One region of the Nocardia sp. CA-084685 genome, then DNA from elsewhere that is predicted to be linked to it. Evidence: riboswitches for the same ligand, from Rfam matches in the RefSeq annotation. Region 1 holds a riboswitch; each other region holds the start of a gene.

Region 1 (5,137 bases):
CGACGTGGTCGAGTCCGGGCTCGGCTCGTCTCGGCTGGATTCCTCGGATGGTGGATCAGTGGTCGTATCGGCTGGACTCACGGGCGAGGTGCTCGTGGTGTACGGACCATGCGTCGACGTCGGCGCGGTCGTGTCGTGGATCGAAATCGGCGTCGCGGACGGTGCCACATACGGCGCATGCTGCGGCGAGGAATCGTCGGTCGTTGTACCGGCGGTGAAAGTCGTACCCCCGGACCACGGACTCACATATGGCGCGTGCTGCGTGGTTGTGGTCTGCGACTGATCGTTGCTGCCCGATGTTTCGGTCTGTTGTGAACCGTCGTATAACGCCTTGTAATTGCGCGCCGGTCCGAAAGCCGTGGTGGTGAGCTGCTCGGCCAGCTTCTTCGTATCCTTGGCATCGAAGCCGAGTTTGTTGAGCGCACCCTGGATTGCTCCGCTGAGTGCGCCGCGCTCGCCCGAGGTGACCAGTCGGTCGATGTCATAGCCGTCGCGGGTTCCGGCTTCGATGGCCATGGTCTGGCGCAGGAATTCCATCGCGGTGCTGGTCGATGCGCCGGTGGCGGCCTTGATGACGGTCTGGGTGAGGATCTGCTGGATCAGTTTGCGCAGCGCCTGCGTGATGGCGGTGCGGATCGCGACCTGCATCGCCGCAGCCTCGGCCGTACTCGCGCCGAGGGTCGGCACCGCCGCCGCGGCGGCCGCGGCCAACTGAATGGCGGTGTAGATCAGCATCGAGATGATGTACAGCTTGATGGCCAGAATCAGCGATGCGTAGATCCGCAGCGCAAGTGCGATATCGCGGAGCAGATCGGTGAGCGTCTCGATCGCCCGCATCGTCTGCTGCCGGTAGCGTTCGATCGCGTCGTGGGTCTCGCCCGCGATATGGCCAAGGGCCTCTTGGAATTTGGTATCGATCCTGCCGGAGTACTTTTCCAGCGTGTTCGCCATCTTCTCGGCCTTATTGCCCAAACTGAACAGCTTGGTCTCATCGGCCTTCGGCCAGCGATAGACGACGACGGCCGCCACCGGCTCCAGCGCCGATGGTATCTGCAACCCCATGCGGCTACCCTTTACCGTTCTCGTCGAGCAGGCCGGTGATCTTCTCGACGGCCGACTCGAAGTCCCCATCGGTCGTCGTCACGGCGTCCGCGACAGCGGTGAACCGTGTTCGCAGCGAATCGAGCAGGCCGATCACACCGTCCAGCATCTCGCTCGCATCCTCGGTCGGGCCGAGGAAATTCTGCAGGAAGGCCTGTCCGAATTCGTCATCGCCGATACCGTCGCCGTCCGCGCGTAGTGCGCTGGTGAATTCGGCCACCTCGGCGGCGAATTCGGTGCCGAGCGACCCGATTTCGGTCGCGATGGAACGGAACTGCTCCGGATCGAGCCGGAAGTCGCCGTCGCCCATGACCTACCAGCCCTTCCAGTGCGGGCCCTCGTCATCCGGATCCTCGTCCAGCCGTCGGGGAAGCTCGATCTGCGGCACTGGCCCGGATTCGGGCGGAGGCGGAGGCAGGACATTTCCGTCGGGTCGGGCGAGCGTCGGTAGTTCGCCGAACGGATCCTCGGGCAATCCGACCTCGGATACCGCCGCGAGTACCGGCGCCAGGCGCGCGTCGAGCTGTTCCTTGGCGGCTCGAGCCGCGGCCTGCGCCGCCTCGGTCATCGCCGCGCCGAGCCGCTCCGGAGTCGAGCGCTTGAACGCCTCCGGCGCCACCCACACATCCAGCGGAATGCCCGCCGCATTCGCCGTCACCCGAACCAGCTGATCCTGTGACCAGCCCTGCACGGTCAGGTTCGCAAGCTCCGATTTCGCCGCGCCGAACTGCTCCAACTGCCGCTCGTAGACATCGGTCATCTGGTCGACCCGGCCGCGCATCCCGTCCGTCCAGGACTGAAGCGCGTCCCGCTCTGCCGAATTCATTCAGCCGCCTTCCCCGTTTCCCGCCCCGACCGGACGAGTGCCATCACATTCCTAGACGCAAGGGCAAGAGCGTCGGTTCCGCAGGACCGCAAGTTGTTCGGTGAATTCTTCAGAGTTAAGTCCGCACACACAGGCGGATCATGCCGACCTGGCCGAATCCGCCGGCGAGGTCGCGGATTTCATCCACTGCTCGTGGGTCAACCAATGCCGCGCGGCGGCTTCGACTCAGCGAGCGGGTCCGATCAGCCGATCGAGCAGGGTGCTGCACCGTCGGTAGAGCCGGGGCGGGCGAAGGGCCGGGTCTCGGGTGTCGGATTCCAAAGGCCGTCGGTGCTGGCGTAATTCCACGATGTACCCTTGTCGGCCAGGGTGGCGATGGCCTCGATCAGTCGGTCCACATCGTCGGAGCTGGTGCCGAGGCCGATGCTGGCGCGCAGCGCGCCGTCCAGGCCGAGGCGCTCGAGCAGCGGGTGGGCGCAGAATCGGCCGTCCCGGATGCCGATGCCGTGTTCGGCGGAAAGGTACGCCGCGACGTGGCCGGGGACGAATCCGTCCAGGGTGAAAGCGACAATGCCGACGGTATCCGGGCTGTCGTCCCAGATGCGCAGCAGGTTGATGCCGGGAATCGCGGACAGCCCCGCGCGCAGCCGATCGGCGAGCCGTCGCTCATGCGCGGCAAGGGTTTCTGGATCGATCGCGCACAGCGCATCACATGCGGCGGCGAGTGCGGCCGCGCCGAGGACATTCGGCGAACCGGCCTCGTGGCGCTGCGGTGCGGAAGCCCATTCCGCCTTCGTGGTGGTGACTTCGCGGACCGCACCGCCGCCCGCCAGATACGGTTCGGCCGCATCGAGCCAATCCCGACGTCCGACAAGCACTCCCGCACCGAACGGTGCGTAGAGCTTATGGCCAGAGAACGCGAGGTAGTCGATTCCGGTGGCGCGCAAGCTGATTCGACGATGCGGTGCCAGCTGCGCGGCATCTACCAGGATGCGGGCACCGCACTGATGCGCGATGGTGGTCAGCCGCTCGAGCGGCAGCACCTCACCGGTCACATTCGACGCGCCGGTCACCGCGAGCAATGCGGCAGGCTTACTGCACAATTCGGCGATCAGCTGACGGATCGTCTCCTCGACGGTCGCCGCGGCCTTGACGACGCGACGGCCGTGGCGGGTCCAAGGCAGGAAGTTCGCATGATGTTCGATATCCAGCACAACGGTGTCGCCGGGCACACAGGCGGCGAGCAGGTTCAGTGCATCGGTGGTGTTGCGGGTGAACACCACGACCTGGTTGTCCGCGGCCGCGAGGAAGCGGGTGACCGACCCGCGTGCGGCCTCGTAGCACTCGGTGGAGATCCGCGAGGCGTAACCGGCGCCGCGGTGCACACTCGCGTAGTACGGCAGCAACTGCTGAAGCCGATCGGTGACCTGCGCCAATGCCGGTGTGCTAGCGGCGTAGTCGAAGTTCGCGTAGCTGGTCGTTCCGCCCTGTACGAGCGGCACCTGAAGGTCGTCGCCGGAGACTCGGGCGAGGGCGGCACAACTCTGATCGATGACAGCAGGCATCACGAAATCCCATCGGCTATGGGACCCGAAATCAGGTGATCATCCGAGTCCGCGCTTGCCGCACCCAGTCGGGCTGCGGCCCGGTCGTCACCCGGAGCACCCCACCGCGGAGGAGGGTTGCCGACCAGCTAGCCGGGGCTTGACGCTGGTACTCATGACCTGAACCGAGACTGACAGATGCCCCACCGCCCTGTCAACCGGACTTAAAGATGCATACCGATGCACACCGGTAAATAAGGTTGCATTGCCGAGTGATGTGCGGTCTGATCGAGCGGTGACGCTTTCCCTGCTGCTCAGCTTTGTCGGCCTGTGCATTCTGCTGTCGATTACACCCGGCCCGGATTCGTTCCTGGTGCTGCGATTCTCGATCGTGGACGCGCGCCCCGGCATCGCCGCGGCGATCGGCTCGGCATTGGGCGGGATCGTGTGGGCGGTAGTTGTCGCGGCTGGCGTCGCCGCACTGCTGGAACAATCCGCGACCGCCTACCGGACGCTCAAGATCATCGGTGGAATCTATTTGGTGTACTTGGGAATTCGAGCACTCGTCGAGCAGCGCAAACAGGGCACCGCCACGGCGTCCGAACAGTCGGACACGCAGGCCACACCCTCGATTCGCTCGGCATTCGGCGCAGGCGTCGTGTCGTGCATGTTCAACCCTAAGGTCGGACTGTTCTACCTGGCGGTGCTGCCCCAATTCCTCACCGATGTCACCTTTTCGAACACCCTCGCGCTCGGAGCCATCGAATGCTTCATCGCCGCCGTCGAGATGATCCTGCTCGCCGTGCTGGCGTCCCGGGCGGTTGCGATGTTGCGCCGCCCCAGGGTTCGCGATCGGCTCGAGCAGATCAGCGCGGCCATCCTCGCCGCGCTCGGCATCGGCACCGCGGCCTCGGCCACATAACGCGCCGGGTCGGTAACCGCCGACCCGGCGCCCAGCATTACAGCTGCGACTGAATCTCCTTGCGCCACAGCAATACCGACGCGACCAACGAGACGATGGAGGCGGCGGTGAGCCACCAGAAGGCCTGCCGGAATCCGGCATCCACCGGCAATCCAGCAGCCGCCGCACGGTACAGCACCACCGCGAGCAAGGCCGCTCCGATCGCCCCGCCGACGCGCTGCAGAATATTCACGAACGATGCCGCATCGGGCAGCAGCTCGGGCCGCACCGAGGCGTAGGCGGCGGCAACGATCGGCACCCCGGTCAACCCGGTCGCCACGCCGCGGATCAACAGAAGCACCTGTACGACAACAGGATTCATCGAAGCGTCGCCGAGCGCGAACGGCACGGTGACGGCGACCGTCACCGCACTGCCGACCACCGCGACCACACCCCCGCCGTATCGATCCGTCAACCGGCCGCCGACGGGCAGCGCGATGATGCCACCGATCCCGAAGGACATGAGAAGCAAGCCCGTCGCGATGAGACGGTCCCCATGAAGTACCTGAAAGTACAACGGCAGCAATAGCATCGACCCGAACAGCGACGCACCGGCGAAGATGTTCGCCACATTCGCCGTCGCGAATACCGGATGCCGGAACAGTCCTACGTCGAGCAGTCCCCCACCGCGCACCGACCGTGCCACGAACAGTACGAGCGCCAGCATCCCGACCACCACCGACACCCACACCGTCGGCGCGGAAA
Region 2 (5,137 bases), 140 kb from region 1:
TGGTGAACGGGATGCCCTTGCCCTCGAGGAATTCGGTGACCGCGTCCAGTTCCGGCTCGGCGGCCGGGGTGAAGTTCACGCTGTCGTCGAGCAGGCAGGCCACGGTCTCGTTGGCGTCGCCCTTGGTGTGGCCGATGAGGCCGACCGGGCCGCGCTTGATCCAGCCGGTGACATAGGTGGCGGGAAGGTAGCGGTCCGCACCGTCCGCGTCCTCGTCGGCAAGGACGCGTCCGGCCTCGTTCGGGACGACACCGGCCTGATCGTCGAACGGCAGGTTGGTGAGGTTCTGCGACAGGTAGCCGACGGCGCGATAGACGGCTTGGACGTCCCATTTCTTGAACACACCGGTGCCCTTGACATTGCCGGTGCCGTCGAGCTGGGTGCGCTCGGTGCGCAGGCCGACGACCTTGCCGTCCTCGCCGAGGATCTCGGCGGGCGATTCGAAGAAGTGCAGGAACAGCCTGTGCGGGCGGTTGCCGACATCGCGGATAGCCCACTGCTCCAGAGTGTTGGCGATCATGTCGACCTGCTTGGAGTGCCGCCGCGCGGCCTCGGAGCCCTCGTCATAGTCGATGTCCTCGGGATCGACGATGACCTCGATGGTCGGGGAATGGTCGAGTTCGCGCAGCTCGAGCGGGGTGAACTTGGCCTGCGCCGGGCCGCGGCGCCCGAAGACGTGCACCTCGACGGCCTTATTGGCCTGCAGGCCGTTGTAAACGTTCGGCGGGATCTCGGTGGGCAGCAGTTCGTCACCGGTCTTGGCCAGCACGCGCGCCACGTCGAGTGCGACATTACCGACGCCGAGGACCGCGACCTTCTCCGCCTCCAGCGGCCAGGTGCGCGGCACGTCCGGGTGGCCGTCATACCAGGAGACGAAGTCCGCGGCGCCGTAGCTGCCCTCCAGGTCGATGCCGGGGATAGGCAGTGCGCGGTCGGCGTTGGCGCCGGTGGAGAAGATGACCGCGTCATAGAACGTGCGCAGATCATCGAGGGTGATGTCGGTACCGTAGTCGATATTGCCGAGCAAGCGGACCTGCGGCTTGTCCAGCACCTTGTGCAGGGCGGTGATGATGCCCTTGATGCGCGGATGGTCCGGCGCGACGCCGTAGCGGATCAATCCGAACGGCGCGGGCATGCGCTCGTACAGGTCGATGCTCACCTCGGCATCGGACTTCATCAACGCGTCGGCGGCGTAGATACCGGCCGGGCCTGCGCCTACGATCGCGATGCGAAGCGGGCGAGGCCCCGCGGTGTGCGCGTCAGGCCTGGAGGAGGCAGCTTGCGCACCGCTGGTCGACTCAGCACTGTTTTCGGTCATCTCTTACGCGCACCCTTATGGTCGAAACAATTGACGGCGTCAGTCTTAGCTTAGGCTAACTTGACGCACCCTCTCGGTCGCATCTGCCGATACGAACAGGCGGCCATCTCGGCTATGACAGCCACGCCGCAGTCTCGCGATTCTATCGGTGGCATAGCGCGCACCCTGCGGCGGTGCGTACACCGGGTGTTTGCTGTCCCGGCCCACCTACCGTGACTACCCGCTCTGGTGACATCTATCAAATCCGCGCGTCGCGGGTAATGGCGTGCGCGCGGGGGCGAGTGCCGGATACCACCGTCGACCAGGGATGATCGACGCATGACAGAGCAGCAGGGCACCGATGAAGAACCCGTAATCGAGGTCGATCAGACCGATCGTCGCTCCATCGCGCCGTTCATCGCGGCGGCCGTCTTCGCCGCTGTCGTGCTCATCGCGATCGTGCTCGGGGCGGTACTTTCGCCCGCTGAGAAAAATGTCACAGAATCGGACAAGATCGCGGCAGCGGTGCAGCGCTACGCGGAGGCCCGCGCCACCACCGACGACACACCGCCGCCTGGGGTGGCCTGTCCGGGATTCGATGAGAGCAAGACACCGCTCGCAGGTCAGTTCGGTGGGTCCGCCGCCGGAAAGTCGATCAAGGTCACCAAGATTGACAATTCGATGGTCGACGGCGATAAAGCCAAGGCGACGGTGACCATCGCGGTCGACGGCCGGGAGACCCCGGCCACCTGGAATCTGACCCGTTCCCAAGACCGCTGGATCGTCTGCGGTTGATTACTTCTGCGCGGCGCGAACTGGGGTTTGACACGGCGGCACCTGCCCAGGCAATCTCATTTTCGGGTCATGAGTACCAGCGCCAAGCCCCGGCTGGCTGGTCGGCAACCCTCCTCCGCGGTGGGGTGCTCCGGGTGACGACCTGGCCGCGCACCGAAGCCCAGGTGCGGCAAGCGTGGATTCACAGGAGGATCGCATGACATATGCCGGTGACATCACCCCACAGCAGGCGTGGGAGTTATTGCAGGACAACCCCGAAGCCGTCTTGGTCGACGTGCGCACCGAGGCCGAATGGCGTTTCGTCGGCGTGCCGGATACGAGTTCGATCGACCGGCCGACGGTCCTGATCGAATGGGTCGACAGCAACGGCGCCCGCAACGGTGAATTCGTCGAGCAACTGACCAAGGCGCTGGAGGGTCGCGATCCGGCGGCGCCCGTCGTCTTCCTCTGTCGCTCCGGACAGCGCTCGGTTGGCGCGGCGGTGGCCGCGACCGGGGCAGGCATCGCTCCGTCGTTCAATGTGCTGGAGGGCTTCGAGGGCCCGATCGACGAGTTCGGGCATCGTGGCGGTTCCGGCTGGCGCGCCATCGGCCTGCCGTGGCGGCAGTCATGATCACCGGTGGCGCGTTCGACAAGCCGCTGCCCGAAGGTGTCGGTCCCGCGACGCTCGGCGTGCGAGGTGGCCTGCGCCGCTCGGGATTCGAGGAAACCGCCGAGGCGCTGTATCTGTCCTCCGGTTTCGTCTATGAGAGCGCCGAGGCGGCCGAGGCCGCATTCACCGGCGATATCGAGCATTTCGTCTACTCCCGCTACGGCAACCCGACGGTCGCCATGTTCGAGGAGCGGCTGCGTCTGATCGACGGCGCCGAAGCGTGTTTCGCGACCGCGAGCGGTATGGCGGCCGTATTCACCGCGCTCGGTGCGCTTTTGGGCGCGGGCGACCGACTTGTGGCCGCGCGCAGCCTGTTCGGCTCGTGCTTCGTGGTGTGCAACGAGATCCTGCCGCGCTGGGGTGTGGAGACGGTCTTCGTCGACGGCGATGATCTGGATCAGTGGGAGCAGGCGCTTTCGGTGCCGACTCAGGCCGTATTCTTCGAGACACCGGCCAATCCGATGCAGACGCTGGTCGACGTGCGCCGGGTGACCGAGCTCGCGCACGCCGCAGGCGCGAAAGTGGTGCTGGACAACGTCTTTGCTACGCCGCTGCTGCAGCGCGGTTTCGAACTCGGTGCCGATGTGCTGGTGTATTCGGGCACCAAGCACATCGATGGTCAGGGCAGGGTGCTCGGTGGTGCGATCCTCGGCGCCGAGGACTACATCGGCGGTCCGGTGAAAACCCTTATGCGCCATACCGGCCCGGCGCTGAGCCCCTTCAACGCATGGACCCTGCTCAAGGGTTTGGAGACCATGCCGCTGCGCGTGCGTCATTCGACCGAAGCCGCACTGCGCATCGCGCGCTTCCTCGAGAGCAACAAATCCGTCTCGTGGGTGCGCTACCCGTACCTGGAGTCGCACCCGCAGCACGACCTGGCGATCAGCCAGATGAGCGGCGGCGGCACCGTGGTCACCTTCGAACTGAATGCGCCCGAGGACGAGGCCAAGAAGCGCGCCTTCGAGGTGCTCAACCGCCTGCGCATCATCGATATCTCCAATAACCTCGGCGACTCCAAGACCCTCATCACCCATCCGGCTACCACAACCCACCGCGCCATGGGCCCCGAGGGCCGCGCCACCATCGGCCTGTCCGACGGCGTCGTCCGCGTCTCGGTGGGGCTGGAGGATGTCGAGGATTTGCTGGGCGATTTGGACTACGCGCTGAGCTAGATGATGAGGAGTGACATCGCGTAGCTGATCACCTAATTCGCGGGTTTCAGCGGAGAGTTCTGCGCCCATTTACTCGTGCCGTCGGGTGCGTTGAGCGTCTCGATCAGCTCCACAGCCGAAAGCACCAGGACCGGTCCCCCGGCCGCGATTGTCCCCAAAATGCCGCCGATCCCCGCACCGGCGATCGCGGCAGGTATGCAGCCCACCCCGAGCGGCGGCAAACCCATAATGCATCCGGTAACGCCTCCGACGACCAGACCGATCGTGGTGCCGACGAATGTACCGAGCGTGGCGGCAAGCCCCATTCGGGTCGAGAACACCGCGAGCGCGGCCTGGTTCTCGACGGGCGATGCGACCGGCGTCGCGGCCAGCGCGGCGGCCGGTCGCAGCTCACCAGGCGTCAACCGCAGCTCCTTCGCGTCTTTGCTGAGTGCGGAGTCGACTGTGAGCACCTTGTCGCCCACGGCGAATCGCGTTGGCACGACCATCACGGGTGCGCCGCTCTCATCGCGAATCGTGAACGAGCTGTGATCGTGGTCGAGTACGAAGGTCCCTCCCGAGAGCGTGGTTGTCACAACGCGTTCCATCGAGGTGATCTTGTACTCGATGTCATGTTCGGCGGGTGCTTCCGCGCGGGCGGTGACCGGCGCGATTGCTGCGACGCATGCGATACCGATCGCCGCGATACGCGAGATTTCGATCATGAAATGTCCTTTTCTATTGCCAGTAGGGGTGGCACCGAAGAAGTCCGCGAAGGTCTCGATCAGCTCGAAATGGGGGATGACATCGATGTCCGCACCTCAGTCGCCATCGTGCCCATCCGAGAAGTAACTGGGGACACACGCGCGATCCAGCCGGGCGGGATAGGGGTCGCCCAATCGGACCGGTAGGTGACCCTTTCGGTATGCACGGTCCACGTGGATCTGCGATAGCGGTTCGGACCCGAGTGCCCGGAACTCCCACCGTGTTCCGGTGGAATCCGATTGCCAACCGTCCGGGCCGATCGCATATACTCGTTGGACCAGTCGGTCGACGACAACGATGGCGTAGTGGGCGTGGCGTCTCGCGGCGCTGCTCACCCGCCACCATCGCCGATCTCGCTCGTAGAGTGCTTCGGGGGACTGGAGGGCAGACGGCCCGGCATCCGGCCACGGCTGCGAGATGATGAGCGCAATACGTTCACCGACCGCGGTGAGGGCGCCCCAGCGCTGATAGATATGC
Region 3 (5,137 bases), 3.1 Mb from region 1:
ACCACCGAATTGCGCCGCAGCCGGGCCGCATTGTTGTCACCGTGGCCGTACCAGGTGACCGAATCGCTGGCCGAGGCGCTCGTGCAGCCGCTGCTGTGCTGGTCATGGGCGGCCAGCCTGCCGATCGCGGCCGCCAACCGCAGCCTGCGCCCCTCGACGGCCGTCGCCTGCGGCCAGTTCCTGGTATTCGACGCCACCGCTTACCGCGCCATCGGCGGTCACACCACGGTCGCGGCGAGCCCCACCGAGGACCTGGACCTCGCTCGCGCACTGCGTCGTTCCGGCCGCAGAACCGCGCTTGTCGCGGCGGGCCCAGCGGCGAGCACCCGAATGTACCGTGGCGCAGCCGAACTGGAGGCCGGTTACACCCGCTGGCTGTGGTCCGCTTACGGCGGAACGACAATCGGCGGCGCGGCAGTGGGAGCTGTGGCGGCACTGGCCTACTTGGTGCCCCCACTGGCCGCGATCGGTGGCCGAGGCTCGGTACGCACCGCCGGTCTCATCGGCTACAGCGCCGCAGTCGCCGGCCGCCTCCTTGCCCGCTCACTGGAACGCGGCACCACCACCCGCACGGACATCATCGCGGCCCTGGCCCACCCCCTCTCCATCGACGCCTACCTCCGCCTCTGGACCCACTCCCGCCGCACCCACCACCACAACGACCTGACCTGGAAATCCCGCCCCCTCACCCCCACCCACTGACCGCCCCTCGAGTCGGACACGTGATCATGTGGAAACTGGGGCGGTATCGCCCGAGAAGCCCCGCCACCAGTGCCACCTGATCTTGATCGCGCGGCACGGACTCGGACTCCGAGACCAGCCGCGTTCGCTTAGCGCACTGTTGTGAGTCCTACGGTTGGGACGACGAAGCAGGACTTGCCGCTGTTGTCTACGGTTCCGAAGACTGCGGCGAGTACCGTGCCGGATCCGGTGTCGACTGGGACCGCGCGCACCCCGCCGACCGGGAAGGCGGCGAAGAAGTCCTGGAGGGCACGTTCGGCCAGTGGCCTCATCTCTATCGGGGTTTCGGCGGGCACCATCGTGCGGACCACATCGGAGATCGAACCCATGGCGGTGACGCCGCTGCGACCGTTGGCCAGGTTGACCCACGCGACATTCATGCCCGTGGCATTCGTGCCGTCCGGGCGCAGGCCGTAGGGGACGAAGGTGAACATGACTTGCCCGGCCTTGACGGCGGTCGGGTCGAGCCCCGGAATCGCCAGCGTGGTTTTGGGCCACGGGCCGGGCACCGCACCCGCTACGGCGGGGACCAGACCGAGTGAGCCGGTGTCGGAGCAGAACGGCGCGAGCGCCGGGTACAGGAACGGGTCGACGCCGAAGGTTCGCAACGCCTCGACGACAGCTCGGTAAGCGGCGAACAGGTCCCCGGGCGCGGACGGGGCGGTCGCGGACGGAACAGCTGGTGCGGGCATCGATGGCGGACCCGCGGCAGCGATGCCCGGGGCGGCGAGAGTCAACGCGACCGTACCGGTCGCGATGGCGGTTAGCGTGGTCAGACGGCGCAGCAGAGTCACGGCGGATCTCCTCATCGTCGGGCACGAATCGTGGACCGAGACTACTCCGGCAAACCTTCGCAACAGCGTCTATTTCCGCGAGCAACACGTTCGTGCCGCGCACCGCGGCGGCAACCGCAGCTGGGCATTCCGGACGAAAAGCACGCGAAGAAACCGCGTCCGAAATGCCACCATCCACTGCGCAACCGAGCCAATAGTGCCTGCTCATGGCCATACGAACAAGGTCTGCGCTCACGCTGATTCGTACCCTTGTGCCGGACTTCGCCTGCTTCGCATGATATTTCGGCTAGACCCATTGACCGACCCGTGCTCGGCGTCGGACACACCATCCAGAGCGACCGAGAGACCTGGCTCATCGACGTCGCAGCAACCCCCCGGCCACCGGGTGCGGGTGCTTCCGCCGGGAACGATGGAGGAACCGAAATCATGAGCGCGTCCATCACATCCGATACCCCGGTATCGGATGTTCCGATACCGGGTGCCCACACACCCGATGCCACGGCGTCGGGTGCCCCCACCGCCACCGACGCACCGGCGATCGCCAAGTCCTGGCATCCGTGGCGCTGGGTGATCAGCGCCATCGCACTCGTGCTGCTGGCTCAATTCATCCACGGACTGGCCACCAACCCCGGCTGGGATTGGTCGACATTCGCCAAGTACTTCACCGCGAAATCGGTGCTGTCGGTGCTGAAGGCTCACTGATTTCAGAGGGACGCAATTTCCTCGCCACGGCATGGTGGATGACCACCTTGCCCGGCCTGGTGATCATCGTCGTCGTGCTCTCGGCCCAACGCCTCGGCCGCGCCGTAGGAAGGAGTCACAGCGCATGAGTGAGCGCAGCACGTCCGCCGATCCGACGGACGGCACGCCGCGAATCCGCGACGTCACACATGGACCGAATGGGTCCGCAGCGGCACTGTTGCGCATCGAAGGCCTGCACGTGCGCTACGCCTCCGACAGTGGCGATGTCGCCGCACTCAGGGGCGTATCCCTCACGGTCGCACGCGGTGAGGTCGTCGCGCTGGTCGGCGAATCCGGGTCCGGGAAATCGACTCTGGCGCAATCGGTGATCGGATTGCTCGGCCCCAATGCCGAAATCACCAGCGGGACCGTCACCTTCGACGGGGAGACGGTGGATACCGGATCCGAGCGGGCGCTGCGACGGATTCGCGGTGCGCGGATCGGATTCGTACCGCAGGATCCCGGACTTTCGCTGAATCCGGTGCGGCGCGTGGGTGATCAGGTCGCCGAGGCGCTGCTCGTGCACGGGCTCGCCGATCGCCGCGACGCGTACGCGCGGGCGATCGAATTGCTCGCCGACGCCGGACTCGACCTGCCGGAGTTGCGGGCGGCGCAATATCCGCACGAACTGTCTGGTGGCCAGCGGCAGCGGGTGCTGATCGCGGCGGCGCTCATCGCCGGACCGGAATTGGTGATCGCCGACGAGCCGACCAGCGCCCTCGACGCCACGGTCGCGCGACGCGTACTCGACAAACTCGCCGCGCAGACGGCGGCGCGCGGCGCGGCGGTACTGCTTATCACCCATGATCTGGCGATCGCCGCTGAGCGGGCTGATCGGATCGTGGTACTGAGCGGCGGGGAGATCGTCGAAACCGGTCCGACCGCGACGGTGCTCGCCGAACCTCGTCATCCGTATACAAAGCGATTGCTCGCCGCCTCGCCGAGTCTGGCCCCGTTCGACGGGTTCCGCACGCCTGATGACCGGCACCCGATTACGCCATCCCCATCGCAACCGCACACTCGAAGGAGCCAGAGCGTCATGACGACCAGCATCACCAGTCTTTTCGAAACCGAGTGGGCACATTGGCATCAGGCCAGGCAAGACCAGTTGCGCGATCCGCTCGGCTTCCTGAGCCTGACCGGGCTGCATTGGCTCACCGACCAACCCGAGCGCCTTGCCGACATTCCCGGCACCTGGTGGGTCACCGACGACAAGGTGTTCATCACCGCCCGGCCCGCCGACCGCCTGCGGTTCGAGGGCAGCGACATCGCGGGTGTCCAGATCGTCACACCGGCCGAAGGTGCGCCGGGACTCGATGTGCTGCACGAGAATCGAGTGCTCGAGGTGATTCGTCGCAGCGGCCTTTACGCCGTGCGCGTGCACGACCCGGCGGCACCCCCATTGCTGAGCTTCGAGGGCATCCCGACCTATGCCCCGGACCCAGGCTGGGTGGTCGACGGTCGCTTCGAGCCGTTCGACGCGCCACGCACGATCACCACCGGGGCCGTGGTCGACGGTCTCGAACATCACCACACCGCCTCGGGCACCATCGAATTCACCATCGGCGAGGTCACCGAGCGCATCATCGTCTTCGGCGAGCCGACCAACCTGCGGGTGCTGTTCACCGATGCCACCAGCGGCGTCACCACCTACCCGGCGGCCCGATCGCTGGCCGTCGAGGCGCCCGAATCCGATGGCACCGTGCGCCTCGACTTCAACCGGGCGGCCAATTTGCCCTGCGCCTTCACCGATTTCGCCACCTGCCCGCTAGTACCCGCGGAAAACCGGTTGCGGGTGGCCATCGAAGCGGGCGAACAGCATCCGCGCCTAGGACGGTCCGCATGACGATCCCGCTTTCCATCCTCGATCTGGCCCGATCAGCGCCGGATCCACAGCGCAGCAGGCCCTGCGCAACACCATCGACCTGGCCCAGCACGCCGAGCAGTGGGGTTACCGCCGCTACTGGCTTGCCGAACATCATTTCGTCTCGGTGGCGAGTTCCTCCTCGATCACACTGATCGGCCTGGTTGCCGCGGCCACCACCCGGATCCGCGTTGGCTCGGCGGCGGTTCAGGTCGGCCACCACACCTCGGCATCGACCGTGGAGGCATTCGGCACCATCGACGCGCTCTACCCGGGACGGCTCGACCTCGGCCTTGGCCGATCGGGCCATCGCCGCACCCAGTTCGGCGCACAGCCCGCCCATCCCAAGGGTGGTCATCCGGTCGTCGATACCGTGACCGGGCGCACCGAGGTACGCGACGGCGTGGTGGTCCCGCCGCCCTTCGATCCCGGACGAATCACGGATCGGTCCAGGTTCATCGCCTCGCTCAGCGCACTGCAACAGCAGGGCGCGCAGGCGCCGGAATTTCCGGACCAGGTCGATGAGGTGCGCGCCCTGCTCAACGGCACCTACAAGAGCGCCGAAGGCATTGCGCTGCATGCGGTTCCGGGCGAGGGAGCACAGGTCGAGCTGTGGTTGTTCGGCAGCTCGGCCAGCGAAAGCGCTGAATTGGCAGGCGAACTCGGTCTACCCTTCGCTGCCGCCTATCACGTCTCCCCCGGCACCGCCCTGGACGCGGTCGCGGCCTATCGAGCGGCCTTCCGCCCGTCGGCCGATCTCGCCGAACCGTATGTGGTGATCTCCGCGGACGTGGTCGTCGCCCCCGACGACGCGCGTGCCCAACATCTGGCCGCCACCTACGGTCACTGGGTGCACAGCATCCGCAGCGGTGCGGGCGCCGCGGACTACCTCGATCCGGATACCGCCACCGCGCTGACCCCGGAGCAGCGCCGATTGGTCGACGACCGGCTCGCCACCCAGTTCGTCGGCAGCCCGCACACCGTCGTCGAACGGCTG

Evidence for each region. A riboswitch is a leader RNA that binds a small molecule or an ion and turns the genes downstream of it on or off. The one in region 1 is predicted to bind S-adenosylmethionine.
Region 2: another riboswitch for S-adenosylmethionine. It lies ahead of ACQP2U_RS39400 (rhodanese-like domain-containing protein); the one in region 1 lies ahead of ACQP2U_RS40115 (aminotransferase class V-fold PLP-dependent enzyme).
Region 3: another riboswitch for S-adenosylmethionine. It lies ahead of ACQP2U_RS11940 (hypothetical protein); the one in region 1 lies ahead of ACQP2U_RS40115 (aminotransferase class V-fold PLP-dependent enzyme).

The regions. Positions count from the first base shown of each region.
Region 1 covers NZ_CP192094.1:9,084,466-9,089,602, forward strand. Annotated here, with positions in the region: gene ACQP2U_RS40100 (hypothetical protein) at 1-1,062, opposite strand, end outside; gene ACQP2U_RS40105 (hypothetical protein) at 1,067-1,411, opposite strand; gene ACQP2U_RS40110 (YbaB/EbfC family nucleoid-associated protein) at 1,415-1,927, opposite strand; gene ACQP2U_RS40115 (aminotransferase class V-fold PLP-dependent enzyme) at 2,170-3,492, opposite strand; SAM riboswitch class IV at 3,539-3,652, opposite strand; gene ACQP2U_RS40120 (LysE family translocator) at 3,767-4,393, shown strand; gene ACQP2U_RS40125 (DHA2 family efflux MFS transporter permease subunit) at 4,431-5,137, opposite strand, start outside.
Region 2 covers NZ_CP192094.1:8,947,699-8,952,835, forward strand. Annotated here, with positions in the region: gene ACQP2U_RS39390 (FAD-dependent oxidoreductase) at 1-1,318, opposite strand, end outside; gene ACQP2U_RS39395 (Rv0361 family membrane protein) at 1,637-2,092, shown strand; SAM riboswitch class IV at 2,158-2,274, shown strand; gene ACQP2U_RS39400 (rhodanese-like domain-containing protein) at 2,289-2,705, shown strand; gene ACQP2U_RS39405 (O-succinylhomoserine sulfhydrylase) at 2,702-3,916, shown strand; gene ACQP2U_RS39410 (hypothetical protein) at 3,949-4,620, opposite strand; gene ACQP2U_RS39415 (hypothetical protein) at 4,717-5,137, opposite strand, start outside.
Region 3 covers NZ_CP192094.1:2,644,920-2,650,056, reverse strand. Annotated here, with positions in the region: gene ACQP2U_RS11950 (glycosyltransferase) at 1-702, shown strand, start outside; gene ACQP2U_RS11945 (hypothetical protein) at 831-1,535, opposite strand; SAM riboswitch class I at 1,858-1,951, shown strand; partial or broken gene ACQP2U_RS11940 (hypothetical protein) at 1,962-2,225, shown strand; partial or broken gene ACQP2U_RS11935 (ABC transporter permease) at 2,228-2,365, shown strand; gene ACQP2U_RS11930 (DUF1684 domain-containing protein) at 2,362-4,122, shown strand; partial or broken gene ACQP2U_RS11925 (LLM class flavin-dependent oxidoreductase) at 4,119-5,137, shown strand, end outside.